Regions from separate parts of the Cobetia sp. SIMBA_158 genome, predicted to be linked through region 2. Evidence: riboswitches for the same ligand, from Rfam matches in the RefSeq annotation. Region 2 holds a riboswitch; the other holds the start of a gene.

Region 1 (7,335 bases), on a different contig from region 2:
CGGCACCTCCCCCGCTTTTCCCCTGCTCCTGTTCCGGTACTGGCCACGCTTGCGCCAGAGACCTGCCGCCCCATCACGGGTCGTCAGCACGCTCACCGAGGGATGCGTCATGCCTAGTTTCAACGACCTGACCAGTGCCTGCGCCGAGGAATGGCGTGACTATCTCGAGCACGACTTCGTTCGCCAGCTGGGCGAAGGTCATCTGCCGGAGGAGTCCTTCCGCCATTACCTGCAGCAGGACTACCTGTTCCTGATCCACTTCGCACGCGCCTGGGCGCTGGCCGCCTACAAGAGCCGCACCCTCGCGGAGCTGCGTCAGGCCACGGCCAGTCTCGACACCATCCTCAATACCGAGCTCGATCTGCATATCGGCTACTGCAGCGAGTGGGGCATCAGCGAGGATGACCTGAGCGAGCTGCCGGAATCCCGCGCCACCCTGGCCTATACCCGTTACGTGCTCGATTGCGGCCAACGCGGCGACCTGCTCGACCTGCACGTGGCGCTCGCGCCCTGCCTGATCGGCTACGGCGAGATCGCCGAGTGGCTGCTCGATCAGGACACCACCGAGATCGAGAACAACCCGTACGCGGACTGGATCGCGATGTACTCAAGCGATGACTTCAAGGAAGCCGTCGAAGCCGAGCGTGAATGGCTGGATGCGCGGCTCTCGGAGGTCTCGGAGCGTCGATTGGGTGAACTGGTCGATGTCTTCCGGGACGCCACGCGACTCGAGATCGACTTCTGGCAGATGGGCCTCGATCGCGCTTGAGTCATGACAGACTGACGTCCCGGCACTCGCCATGAGCCGCTCGGGATGACGCCATCCCCATGGATGGCACGACTGACAGGCCAACAGAGCCTGGATGCGAGAATGCTCCCCGTGGCAAGCCTGACGCTTCGGGCAACACCCTCTCGCATTGAAATCTGCACACGCTTGACGGGGTGCCGGTGGAACCGGCTGAGATCCTGCATGCATGCTTCGCCGCCCTGACGCGCGAGCTTGCCAGCAAGGGGTCCCGTGGAACCTGAACCGGTTAGGACCGGCGTAGGAATCAAGCTGATGGCCAGCCGCTACGCGCGGCCGCCTCGCTCCCGGGCCACCTGCTGGCAAGGAGTCGGCGACGACCATCCTCTCCCTGCGCACGGTCTTCCCATGATGACGTCAGCCGTGACGTCGCCCTTTGAGGAGACCTGCATGAGCACTGCCCCGACGACACAAGACCCGCAAGCCACCAACGCCGCCGAGTCACCGCTCGCCTCGCAGCCTGATGCTGCCCCCAAGGCACGCGCGCGTGCCGGTCGCAAGGATGGCAGCCGCCACCTCGCCAGCGAAGCACAAGTCGACGCCGCCGCCATCGCGCCGCTCAGCGGCTCGCGCAAGATCTATATCGAAGGCTCCCGTCCGGACATCCGCGTGCCCATGCGCGAGATCGGCTGCTCGCCGACCCAGACCTCCAGCGGCTTGGAAGAGAACCCGCCGATCGTCGTCTACGATACCTCCGGCCCCTACACCGATCCGGCGGTCGAGATCGACATCCGCCGGGGTCTGGCGCCGCTGCGCGAGAAGTGGATCGAGGAACGCGGTGATACCGAACAGCTCAATCAGCTGAGCAGTGAATATGGCCGCGTGCGCCAGGCCGACCTGCGCCTGTCGTCACTGCGCTTCGAGCTGGACCACCGCCCGCGTCGCGCCCTGCCGGGCAAGAATGTCACCCAGCTGCACTACGCGCGTCAGGGCATCATCACCCCCGAGATGGAATACATCGCGATTCGCGAGAACCAGCGTCGTATCGCGCTGCGTGAGGAATATCAGGGCAGCGAATCCGTCGAGAGCATTCTGGGCCACCAGCACCCGGGCCACAGCTTCGGCGCCAACCTGCCCGACGAGATCACCGCCGAATTCGTGCGTGAGGAAGTCGCCCGCGGCCGCGCCATCATTCCCGCCAATATCAATCACCCGGAAAGCGAGCCGATGATCATCGGCCGCAACTTCCTGGTGAAGGTCAACGGCAACCTGGGCAACTCGGCGGTCACCTCCTCCATCGAGGAAGAGGTCGACAAGATGACCTGGGCGATCCGCTGGGGTTCCGACACCGTGATGGATCTCTCGACCGGCGCCAACATCCACGAGACCCGTGAATGGATTCTGCGCAATTCTCCCGTGCCCATCGGCACGGTGCCGATCTATCAGGCGCTGGAGAAGGTCGATGGCGTGGCCGAGAACCTCGACTGGGAGATCTTCCGCGACACGCTGATCGAGCAGGCCGAGCAAGGCGTCGACTACTTCACCATCCACGCCGGCGTCCTGCTGCGCTATGTGCCGCTGACCGCCAGCCGCGTGACCGGCATCGTCTCGCGCGGCGGCTCGATCATGGCCAAGTGGTGTCTGGCGCATCACGAGGAAAGCTTCCTCTATCGCCACTTCGAGGACATCTGCGAGATCTGCAAGGCCTACGACATCAGTCTGTCACTGGGCGATGGCCTGCGCCCGGGCTCGGTGGCCGATGCCAATGACGCCGCCCAGTTCGGTGAGCTCGAGACGCTCGGCGAGTTGACGAAGATCGCCTGGCAGCACGATGTCCAGGTCATGATCGAGGGCCCGGGTCACGTGCCGATGCACCTGATCAAGGAGAACATGGACAAGCAGCTCAGCGAGTGTGACGAGGCGCCCTTCTACACCCTCGGCCCGCTGACCACCGACATCGCCCCGGGCTACGACCACATCACCTCCGGCATCGGGGCCGCGATGATCGGCTGGTTCGGCTGCGCCATGCTCTGCTACGTGACCCCCAAGGAGCACCTGGGCCTGCCCAACAAGGACGACGTCAAGACCGGTATCATCACCTACAAGATCGCCGCGCATGCCGCCGATCTGGCCAAGGGCCACCCGGGCGCGCAACGCCGTGACAATGCGCTCTCCAAGGCACGCTTCGAGTTCCGCTGGGAAGACCAGTTCAATCTGGGCCTGGACCCGGACACCGCGCGCAGCTTCCACGACGAGACGCTGCCCAAGGACTCGGCCAAGGTCGCCCACTTCTGCTCCATGTGCGGGCCGAAGTTCTGCTCGATGAAGATCACCCAGGAAGTGCGTGATTACGCCAATGAGCATGGCCTGACCGGCGATGCCGACAGCGTGATGACCGGCATGCAGGAGCAGGCCGACAAGTTCAAGCGTGAAGGCAGCCAGCTCTATCAGGAGGTCTAGCCAAGCGCCTGACGTACAGGAAGGCTGACTTTCCGAGCGACACAAAAAACGCCCCGACCAGTGATGGTCGGGGCGTTTTCGTCACATCCTGCCAGGGGCTCATGACATCTCATGAGCGTGACAGAAGGCTCACGTGCGGCTGGTGACTTCCAGCAGGTGATAACCGAACTGGGTCTTCACCGGGCCCTGCACCGTGTTGATCGGGGCGCTGAACACGACTTCGTCGAATTCCTTGACCATCATGCCCGGGCCGAAGGCGCCCAGGTCGCCGCCACTGCGGCCGGACGGGCAGGAGGAGTGCTCGCGAGCGGCATCAGCGAAATCGCGGCCGTTCTCGATTTCGGTCTTGAGAGCTGCACACTGTTCTTCGCTGGAAACGAGAATATGACGCGCTGTGGCCTGTGCCATGTCTATCACCTGTCACTGATCGAATAAATGCTGCCGGCAATCACCAGCGGCGTGGCAGGTCATTGTGGCCCAAGGCAGCGCTCGCCGCTAGCGTCGCGCGCCTCCCCACCTGCTCAGCGATGCTCCAGACACGCGAACGCCCACCCGGAAGACCGAGTGGGCGTTGGGGACGCTCGCCTGAGAGCGTCGGCAGCAGTCGCTTACTTGGCGACTTTCTGCATGGCCTCGGAGGCGGACTTGGCGTTGCTTTCTGCCAGTTCCTGACCTTTCTTGGCGTATTCCTGGTTCAGCTCGACCACTTTCTGGGTGTCGTTCTGCAGCTTCTCGCCCAGAGTCTTGACGGTTTCCTGCTGCTCCTTGACGAAGTTCTTCAGACCTTCGCTGTCCTTGATCTCGAGCATGGAACGCGCCTGGGTCAGGGAAGCATCAGCATAGGACTTGGTCAGTTCCATCTGTGCGCCGATCAGCTTCTCGCTGTAATCGATGCTCAGGGCGCTGAACGCACGCAGCGGAGACAGGAACATATCGTCGAACTGCTGAGCGGACTTCTCGAAGTTGGCATTGAACATGTAGGCACCCTCCAGGGTATTGGCATCACGCTGAAATGAACCGGAGCGTTGCTCCGTTCGGTTATCAGGACTGAACCGGGCTGGTGCACCGTAGTGACCGAGCCATCATTATCAAGCCGTCACTATCAAGCCGTCGCGGTCAGATAGTGCTATCGACCAGGTTCCATCCTCGCTGCAACGCAGCATAAGACAGTCTTTGTTGCACTGCAACATCAAAAACATCGCAACGACTGGTCTGTACGCCATGGTTGATGCAGTTGCTTGATTGCACTGGAGAAAAACAATCAGAAGTCGAAAAGAAAATTGACGCCTTGGGGCCCCGTCACGCCCTGCACCACGCCCTGGAACGCCAGACTGGCCAAAGTGCTGGGCCAAAGTGCTGGGACATAGGGCTGAGAGGATAGAGGGCTAGGACAGAGGGCTGAGACAGAAGCCTGAAGCTGAAAGGCTGAACTTGAGGAGAGCGCCGTGCTGCTGCCTCACTGGCATGAGGCGTCGCGACAGCGTTTGCAGAGCAGGCGCCCGCCCAGCGTGCGTGCCTGATCTGCCTGGCGACAGAAGTCGACACTCTGGGTGGAAAGCCATCGCCGACAGCCCTGACAGCGCGGCAAGCCTTCCTCATCCTGCGACTGGGCGGAAGACGCGCCCTGATGATTGTCGGCCGCAGCACCCGGCTGCTCGCCTGCCGCCTGCGGGCTCGCGGGGTCTTCCTGGCTGCCCTGATCCGGGGCCTGGTGCTCGGGCTGCCAATGCGCGGCCTGCAGCCCTCGTCCCCCAAAACCGCACTGCCGTTTCAGGGCAGCCGTAGATGTCACGCCACGCTGGACCGCCAGCGTCGTGTCATCCGACGCCCCTTCCATGTCATCGGACTCTGCCGCCATGGCAGCGCTATCGCCTGAGGCCCGCGCCAGTTCTTCAGGCGATAGCGGCGGTTGCCATAGATAGGCCAGCGGGGATACCTGAGTGGCAGCGTCGCCATCCGTCGCGCGCGTGCCAGCGGCCAGGCCCAGCTCCGCCACCCAATCCGTATTGGGGGCCACATGCTGGGTCGCGATGGCGCGCCCCAGCTGGCGCAGGCGGCGCTGATCGAGGCGGTGGGTAAAACTGCGCAGCCGTGTCACGTATGCGGTCTTGCCGCTCACCTGCAGGCACTGACGCTTGAGGTGCGCGAAGGACAGCAGCGCACGACTGTCCACGATATCTTCCGGCGGCCGACTGACCTGAGCCGCATCGGCCACCACGATGCGATAGCGCAATTGTGGCTGCAGGGTCATCCCCAGGCGCACAGGCAACAACGAGGAGGCCTCCAGCCATTGCACGATGGTGCGGCTACGCTCAGGGATCGTCTGCAAGGGACACGGCGTCACGGCATGTGCCATGACGCCATCTTCGCCTGAGGGTGTCTCGCCACCCTCAGAGACTCGTCCGCTATGGGCCAACAGCTCACCGAAGGGAGTGATCGAGAGCGTCAGATCAAAACAGGAGGCATCCAGCACCCAGACCTGCATGAGGCTGTTGATCAGCAGGTGATCGATCTCGATCACGCCCTCTGCCTGCGCCAGCCGCACATCATGCAGCACCACCCAATCATCCCGCGTCCCCAACAAGGCATCCAGCTGGCTTGCCAGCGCACGGCGACGCGCCTGACGGGCACGTATCGCACGCAGGGCCTCCAGCACCTTGTGGCGCTCGGGCGCGGCAAGCGCAGCATCCTGCGCCAGCACCTCGAGCACCAGCAGGTCATATTCCCGTGAATCGCAGTCCTTGATCAGCATGGGCGCCTCTGGATTAGAGCATTCATATATAACTCAGTGTAGTGCTCTATTCGCAATCTTTCTTGCCTCTGACTCCGCGGGAGAATCCGCCAGCGGATAGCGGATTGCAGTGACGAAGTCTGAGGGTCATCACTCCTGCGCTGGCTGGGGCGCGGCCTCCCGGTAAGGCAGCATTGCCGTCACCTGCTGACGCGCCTTGCTGAGCCAGCGCGCCTCCTCCTCGACCGCCTCTGCCACCGCCTCCTGAAGCCCGGGATGCATCAGCCAATGCAGCGACCCGGTGGCATACGCCGCGAAACCGCGGCTGATCTTGTGCTCACCCTGAGTGCCGGGATCGAAGCGCTTGAGCCCTCGCTGCAGGCAGAATTCAAGCCCCTGGTAATAGCAGACCTCGAAGTGCAGGCAATCGGCATGCACTTCGCTGCCCCACCAACGACCATACAGGCAATCACTGCCGATCAGACACAAGGCTGCCGCCACCGGCGCGCCCTGCTCATCACGCGCCTGCACCAGCAGCAACCGCTCGGGCATGCTGCGCCTGAGCTGCTGGAAGAAATCGAGCGGCAGATAAGGGCGCTGGCCGCGCTCGAGATAGGTCATGCAGTAGCAGCGGTAGAAGGCCTCGATGTCGTCAGGGCCGATCTGCGCCCCCTCGAGCTTGGCCAGCGTGAAGCCTTGCTCGGCGACCTTGCGCCGCTCGCGACGGATCTCCTTGCGCCGTTTGGAGCGCAGACTCTCAAGCCAGGTGGCAAAGTCCGGCTCGCCGCGTGACTGCCAGTGATATTGCATCCCGGGACGCGAAATCAGCTCCGGAATCGCCGCCTGCCAGTCTTGCCGCTCCTCTGCCGAGACAAACAGCAGATGAAACCCGCTGTGCTCATAACGACGCAGCGCGCTACCCGGCTCAGCCGCGGGTGCGATGCCAGCCTTGAGATGCGGCCATAACCACTCAAGCAAGGCACGCCGGGCTGCGGGCGACGTCAACTGTGGCGAGGTGACAAGTCGTGGGCCATCGCTGGGAGTGAACGGCACGGCAGTCAACTGCTTGGGATAATAGCGCCCACCGGCCTGCTCCAGGGCCTCCGCCCACTGCTGGTCGAACACATATTCGCCACGCGAGTGCAGCTTGAGATAGCGCAGCAGCCCCGCCAGCAAGCGACCGTCGGCGTCTCGCACCACCAGATGGGCAGGATGCCAACCACTGGCGGCGCTGGCCGCACCGCAGCTTTCCAGCGCGCTCAGATAGGCATGCTGCAGAAAGGGATAGTCATCGCCTGCCAGCGCATTCCATTCACTGGCGGTGAGGACGTCGAGGGAATCCAGCACCTCCAGGCGCCAGCCCTGCTTCTGTGCGGCATCTGCGGCGCTCGCAGCCTGC
Region 2 (7,335 bases):
CTGGCCACGCCCCAGCTCAACCTGAAGCGGCGCTTCTCGATGCTGTGGCACCCGGAGCGTTACCGCAGCCCGCTGTGGCAGGCGGTCAAGGTCTATCTGGAAGCCAGCCCGCGCTGAGCCGTCGAGGACGGAGCCGCCGCGCGCTTGATAGTTTGCTAACATAGGCGCTCCCCGCGAGCCGGCTGCCGCCGAGCCACGCCATTGAGCCACGCCACTGAGCCACGCCGCTGAGCCTGAGCTACTGCGCCTGAGCCACGGGGAGCGTAACGGTCTGTCTAGCGTCCATGGAGATGATGATGAGCACAACGGTCGAGCTTTATTACCACGAGAGCGATGCTCGTGATGGCGCCGAGGAACAGACAACGAGCCAGCAGGACGCGACGCCGCTGGTCATTCTTCACGGCCTGTTCGGCAGTGCCGACAACTGGCGTTCGCATATCAAGTCATGGTCGCGGACGCGCCGCGTGATCGCGGTGGATCTGCGCAACCACGGCCGCAGCCCGCACGTGGCCGGCATGAGCTACCCCGAGCAGGCCGCGGATGTCATCGCGCTGCTCGACCGCCTCGCCATCGAGCGCTGTGACCTGCTGGGCCACTCGATGGGCGGCAAGGTCGCCATGCAGGTCGCGCTCGAAGCGCCCGAGCGTCTGCGCAGCCTGCTGGTCGCTGATATCGCGCCGGTCGCCTATGGCCACGGGCATGACGATATCTTTGCCGCCTTCGAGGCGGTGCGTGACGCGCGCCCGGCCTCACGCAAGGAGGCCGACACGGTGATGGCGCAGCATGTCGATACCCCGGCCATTCGCCAGTTCCTCGCCACCAATCTGGTGCGTCTCGACGATGGCGCCATGGGCTGGCGCGTCGGGCTGGACCATATCGCGGCGGGCTACCCGCAGATCGTCGAGGCGCCGCACGGTCAGGGGCCGGTCGAGTTGCCGGCATTGCTGCTGTGGGGCTCGCGCTCCAACTACGTGCAGGCCGAGGGCCTGGCGACGATGCGCGAGCACTTCCCTGCGTTGGAAGACGACTCGCTGGAGGCCGGCCATTGGCTGCACGCCGAGCGTGCCAGCGAGTTCCAGCAGGCGGTGGTGGCGTTCCTTGATCGCGTCGCATGCGCTTGAGTACGCCGAGCCGCCACTCCGAAAATCGTCAGCCGGCCGCGAGCGAGCGGGTCATCCCGCCCGTGACCACCCACGAGCGCCTGGTGGTGGCGCTGGTCACCCTGCTGCAGTTCGCCGTCATTATGGGCTTCACCATGGTGATGGCGCTGGGCCCCGACTTTGCCACTTCGCTGGGCATTCCGCTGGACCACCTCGGCTATATCGTCGGCAGTTATCCGCTGGCCGCCGCGGTGGGCACTCTACTGTGGACGCGACACGCCGATCGCTTCGACCGGCGCTGGGCGGTGCTGGGCTTCCTGTTCGGCGCGGCGCTCTGTCACCTGATCGCCAGCTTCGCCACCGACTTCGAGACCCTGCTGGCGGCGCGCATGCTGGGCGGCCTGTTCGGCGGGCCGGCGGCGGCGACGGCGCTGGCCATCGTGATCGACGTGGTGCCGGGAGTACGCCGGGGGCGCGCCATGGGCCTGGTGATGGGCGCTTTCTCGGTGGCCTCGGTGCTGGGGCTGCCGTTTGCGCTGTGGCTGTCGCAGGGCTTCGGCTGGCAGGCGCCATTTCGCGCCGTGGCGCTGTTGGCACTGCTGGTGTGCGGGCTGCTGGCCTGGATACTGCCGCCGATCCGCGGCCATCTCGATAACCCCGAGACGCGTCAGCGCAGCCGCAAGGGCACCACGATCCTGAACATCCTGGCCCAGCCCGACCATCGGCTGGGGCTGGCGCTGATCGCCACGGCGATGTTCAGCAACTTCCTGGTGATTCCCAACCTGGCAAGCTATCTGCTGTTCAATCTGGGCCTGCCGCGCGAGGATCTCGGTGGGCTCTACATGATCGGTGGCGGGCTGTCGCTGGTCGGCATGCAGCTGACGGGACGGCTGTGTGATCGCTATGGCTGTGTCTGGCCGGGCACCATCACCTGCCTGATGACGGCGCTGGTCGGCTGGGCCTTCCTGCTGCATTCGCCGGGGCCGTCGCTGATCTGGATCGGCTTCGGCGCCTACATGCTGTTCTCGTCGGCGCGGCGTGTGACCCAGAATACGCTCAACAGCTTCATTCCCGCCGACCACGAGCGAGCGGCCTTCACCAGCACCCAGAGTGCCGTGCAGCATCTGAGCTCCGCCGCCGGCAGCTATGTGGGCGCCGGACTGTTGGTCAGCACCCCGAGCGGCGCGTTGGAAGGCATGCCGTTGCTGGTCGCGGTGCTGATGGTCGCGCTGGTGATTCAGCCGCTGCAGATCCTGTGGCTGTCGCGTCGCCTGGCACGCCGCTAGCGCTTGTGGAATAGGCACAAGACGGCGAGAGCGAGCCGCTCCTGAACCCAAAACGCCCTGTCGGAATCTCCGGCAGGGCGTTTTGCATGGGGCGCGCAAGCGCTCAGCGTTTCAAGAGCTCTGGGCGCTCAACGCCTCAGGGCGCGTTGACGTCGACGGCCAGATGGCTCAGCGACTGGCGCTTCTTGATCATGCCGCGTTCGAACAGGAAGTCCTCGAAGTCACGATAGCGGCCTGCATCCAGCGCGGCAGGACGCAGCGCGAAGCGCGGCAGGGTGGCGTACCAGGCTTCCTTGTTGAGCTCGGTATCCAGTGCCGGGTCGGAGTCGCGGAACATCTCCCAGCCCTGGTCAGGATGGTTGATGATCCAGGCGGTGGCTTCGCCGACGGCGGCGAGGAAGCCTGCGTACTGTGCCTGCTTGCGCTCGTAGCTGTCGCTGTTGGCGACGAAGATCAGCTCGTCATAGGTCGGCACGCCTTCTTCCTCGATGTAGAAGGCGCGGCCCTTGACGCCTTCCTGGGCCATCTGGGCCAGCTCGAAGTTGCGGAAGGCGCCGGTGACGGCATCGACCTTGCGCGTCAGCAGTGACGGCGTCAGCGAGAAGTTGACGTTGATCAGCGTGATGTCATCCAGCGTCAGGCCGCTGTGCTGCAGCATGGTGGAGAGCAGCACTTCCTCGACACCGCCCACCGAGTAGCCGACCCGCTTGCCCTTGAGGTCGGCGACCGACTGGATGTCGCTATCGGCGCGCACCACCACCACATTCAGCGGCGTGGCGACCAGGGTGCCGATACGCACCAGCGGCAGGCCCTGATCGATCTGCAGGTGCAGCTGCGGCTGATAGCTGATGGCGATGTCGACGCGCTCGGCGGCGGCCAGCTTGGGCGGCACGCTCGGATCGGCGGGGGCGATCAGCTCGACATCAAGGCCGTGCTTCTTGAACAGACCCAGCTCCTGCGCCAGCACCAGCGGGGCGTGGCCGGGGTTGGTGTACCAGTCGAGCATGACCTTGAACTGCGTCAGCGGCTGCTCGGCGGTGGCGGCGTCCTTGGTAGCGTCATTGGCGGCGCCCTTCGAGTCACCATCAGCGTTCTGTTCGTCGCTGGCGGCTGGCGGGGCATCCGCGGCCGGTTCAGCACCGTTCTTGGCCTGCTCAGCGGCGCCGGCGGTCGCTTCCACGGCTTCCTGGCTTGCCACCGGCGCCGAGGCGGCCGAGTCGGCCGAGTCGCCGTTCACTCCGACCTCGGCCTGTTGAGCGACGATTTCCGGGGCTGACTGGGTGCTGGTGGCGGGTTCTGCGTCGGCGGCGTGGGCCGACATGGCGGTGGCTGGCAGGCTGCTCAGGCACAGCGTGGTCAGCAGGGTGGCGAAGGCGGTGGACAGCAGCGAGGCACGCGGTGAACGTGTCGGCTGCGCTTTGCGCCGTGGCGCCGATGACGAAAGAGACATGGCGGAGTTCCTTGTGATCACAGGGTAGTGGTGCTGCCGTTCGTGGGCGGCAGTCGTCAGGCTCATGCAATTTGTGTCGAGCGTCGTTGCGTCTTTCGGTTACGCGATCTTGCGGTCTTGCGGTAGTTACTCGAAGCCCAGGCGTGTCAGCTCAGATGTGTCAGCCGGTCGCGATGCCAAGGCATCAGGACGCGCAGCAGCGCATCCAGCGAGAAATAGAGCAGCAGGGAGAAGGCGACCAGCACCAGCAGGGCGGCGAACATCAGATCGATCTCCATGCGCGCGTTGGCGTTGAGCATCAGATAGCCCAGCCCCTGACTGGCACCGGCCCATTCCCCGATGACGGCGCCGATGGGGGCAGCGGTCGCGGCCATGCGTATGCCGGAGGCCAGTGCCGGCAGCGCGGCGGGCAGCTGGATGTGGATCAGTCGGCGCCATGGGCTGGCACCCAGGGTATGGGCAAGATCCAGCCAGCCCTGCTGGGTCTGACGCAGGCCGTCGTAGCCGGTAGAGGCGACCGGGAAGTAGATGATCAGTGTCGCCATCACCACCTTGGACAGCATGTCATAGCCGAGCCACAGCACCAGCAGCGGCGCGATCGCGAACAGCGGTATCACCTGGCTGATCAGCAGCATCGGCAGCAGGGTGCGGCGCAGGCGGGGAATGAAGGCCAACGCCAGCGCGGTGGCAAGGCCGAGCAGAATGCCCAGCACCAGCCCGGCCAGTATCTCGCTGATGGTGACGCCAGCGTGATGGGCCAGCAACGGCGCCTTCTGGATCAGCACCTCGAGCACGGCCTGCGGCGTGGGCAGAATGTAGGGCGGTACGGCGGTAACGGCAATGATCAGCTGCCAAAGCCCCAGCAGGAGCAGCGCGCTGATGACGAGGTGACGCATGGCGTGCAGACGTTTCATGCGGCCTCCTCGCTATCACGCAGGCGGGCTATCAGTTGCGCCTGCGCCGGTGGCAGGGCCGGGTCATCCAGCGGCACCGGGCGTGCGGCGCCAAGCCCTGGCAGGCGTTCCAGCTCGGCGCCGTGGCCCGGGAGGCTCGAGGGGCGCAGCACCAGCAGCTGATCGGCGAGGCGCAATGCCTCAAGCGGATCATGGGTCACCATCAGGACGGTGCGGCCCTTGAGCAGGCGGCTGGCCAGATCATGCAGCTCCAGACGGGTGATGGCATCCACCGCCGAGAACGGCTCGTCCATCATCACGACCGGCGCCTGCTGGTAGAGCGTGCGGGCGAGGGCGACGCGCTGGCGCTGACCGCCGGAGAGGGCGTCCGGCCAGGCCTGCTCACGGCCCTCAAGCCCGACCGCGGCCAGCAGTTCATGAGCGAGTTCGCGATTGCGCGGCCGCCGGCGCAGGTCATCGCCCAGCCACAGGTTGTCGATGACGCGCCGCCACGGCAGCAGCAGGTCCTGCTGCGCCATCCAGGCCACGCGGTCGGTCAGCGGCTGACCGTCATCGGTGACGAGGTCGAGCTGGTGGAGGTCTGACATTTCCAGACCGGCCAGCAGGCGCAGCAGCGAACTCTTGCCGCAGCCGGAGCGCCCCAGCAGTGCCGTCCAGCTACCGGCCTCCAGACGCGCGGAAATATCGCGGAACAGCGTGTGGCCGGCGTAATCGATTCGTGCGTTGTTGAGGGTGAGTCCCAGCGACACAGGCAATTCCGTGGTCAGGCGGCGTGCCGGCAGGAGGAAGCAGGTGACGCGCCATGCAGGGCACGCGTCGGGGATTCCCTCCGCCGGTATCAACCGGATCAGGTTCCAGGGGTTGTCGCGCGACGTATCGCTGCGGCTCTCAGCCCATCCTCGGGCACCCCCATCCAGGCCGACAGTGTAACGTCACTGTCTTGCCGGTGTCTTGTCCGACGCGGGTCAGGGGGCGGGTCAGGTGGGCAGAGCAGAGGTGGCGTGCGAAACGGACTATGCCGATGTGCCACGCCTTGGGTATGCTGAGGATTACTGTAACAAGACGTGTAGCCCAAGGAGATCATCATGCCCGACACACCGGATCTCTCGACCTGTTCCAGTTATCCCGTTCCCCCACGGCGGCCGAGCACGGCTGAGGCCATGGGCGAGCCGCGCCCCGTGCCCAGGGGCTGGCCCGAGGAGTCACTGACCCGCCGGCTCTCGACCTATCTGGGTCAACCGCTCGAGCCGTTGGCACTCGCCTGGCCGGATAGCGCCAACTGGCTATGGCGCCAGCGTGGCGGCACGCCCGGCCTCATCAAGCTGGCGCGCACCGGCCCAGACCATGACCCCTTCTGGCGCGCCATGCGCGGGGTCTTCGGCGCCGATCGCTGGGCGACGCCGGAGGGGCTGACGCGACTGGCGGGCGCCTTGCCCGCGCGTCTGCCGATTCCGCCACTGCCCCTGACCTTTCTCGGGCGCCTCGATGGCGCGCCCATCTGGCACCTGCCGTGGTCCAGCGGGCAGCCGAGTGATCTCAGCATCACCTTCTGTGAGCTGCTGGGCGACCAGCTCGGTCGCCTGCATCAGGATACGGTGTCGGGCTTCGGTCAGCCGCTGGCGCAGCCGATGCCGCTATTGCACTGGAATACCCGCGTCACGCGCTTTCTCGCCCATCACCCGCGTCGCGCGGAGCTTGGCGCGCTGCTCAAGCGCACCTTCCCGGCACCGACTCGCGCGGTGTGGTGTCTGCCGGACATGCGCGCCGATCAATATCTGTGCGCCGCCACTGGCTGGGTATGGAGCGATTGGGAAGCGCTGGTGTGGGCACCGATCGAGTTCGACTGGGCGCTGGTGGAGTTGCTGCTGGAAACGCCGGAGCAGCGTCAGGCCTTCATGAAGGGCTATTCGCGCCATGGGCGCATGATCGATCTCGATGGCCAGCGTGAGCTGTGTCGTGCGCTGCTGTGGGCGATGGAGGCCTTCGGTCCGCGGTCCTATGCTGAGCTTGCGGCAGCCCCAGCCTGGGTCTCGCCGCGCAGCCTGGCGTGAAATCCGCGTGCTGCACGCTGCAAGTACATGAAAGGTGTGAAATTTCTCTGCAGCCCCATCGCTGACATGGAATACTGTGGGTGAGTCGTCGTGGACGTCACTCGAGATCTGATGTAGGGCTTGGCGGGGGAGCACTCGTGGTAGAGAACCTGAATTATTATTTCTTGCTGGCAGGCACGCTGATCGCCTTGAGCGTGTTGGCCAGCCGCGTCTCGGCGCGTCTTGGCATGCCGCTGCTACTGCTGTTCCTCGGCCTTGGCATGCTGGCGGGTGAAGATGGCGTGCTGGGCATCCAGTTCGACGATGCCTCATCCGCTTACATGATCGGCAACCTGGCGCTGGCGCTCATCCTGCTCGACGGCGGCCTGCGCACGCGGCTGTCCACGTTTCGTGCCGGCCTGAAACCGGCACTGGTGCTGGCCACCGTCGGGGTCTTCATGACCAGCGGCCTGGTGGGCCTTCTGGCCATGTGGCTGTTTGACCTCACCCTGATCGAAGGCCTGCTGGTCGGGGCCATCGTCGGCTCCACCGATG

The links. A riboswitch is a leader RNA that binds a small molecule or an ion and turns the genes downstream of it on or off. The one in region 2 is predicted to bind thiamine pyrophosphate.
Region 1: another riboswitch for thiamine pyrophosphate. It lies ahead of thiC (phosphomethylpyrimidine synthase ThiC); the one in region 2 lies ahead of R2R70_RS03625 (ABC transporter ATP-binding protein).

What each region holds. Positions count from the first base shown of each region.
Region 1 covers NZ_JAWJYL010000004.1:183,756-191,090, forward strand. The annotation lists gene tenA (thiaminase II) at 110-769, shown strand; TPP riboswitch at 929-1,069, shown strand; gene thiC (phosphomethylpyrimidine synthase ThiC) at 1,196-3,205, shown strand; gene R2R70_RS08570 (peptidylprolyl isomerase) at 3,335-3,613, opposite strand; gene R2R70_RS08575 (phasin family protein) at 3,814-4,182, opposite strand; gene R2R70_RS08580 (nuclease-related domain-containing protein) at 4,662-5,957, opposite strand; gene R2R70_RS08585 (GNAT family N-acetyltransferase) at 6,087-7,335, opposite strand, start outside.
Region 2 covers NZ_JAWJYL010000001.1:791,698-799,032, forward strand. The annotation lists gene R2R70_RS03600 (LysR substrate-binding domain-containing protein) at 1-117, shown strand, start outside; gene R2R70_RS03605 (alpha/beta fold hydrolase) at 297-1,121, shown strand; gene R2R70_RS03610 (MFS transporter) at 1,112-2,386, shown strand; gene R2R70_RS03615 (ABC transporter substrate-binding protein) at 2,523-3,836, opposite strand; gene R2R70_RS03620 (ABC transporter permease) at 3,983-4,750, opposite strand; gene R2R70_RS03625 (ABC transporter ATP-binding protein) at 4,747-5,499, opposite strand; TPP riboswitch at 5,558-5,671, opposite strand; gene R2R70_RS03630 (hypothetical protein) at 5,836-6,801, shown strand; gene R2R70_RS03635 (potassium/proton antiporter) at 6,939-7,335, shown strand, end outside.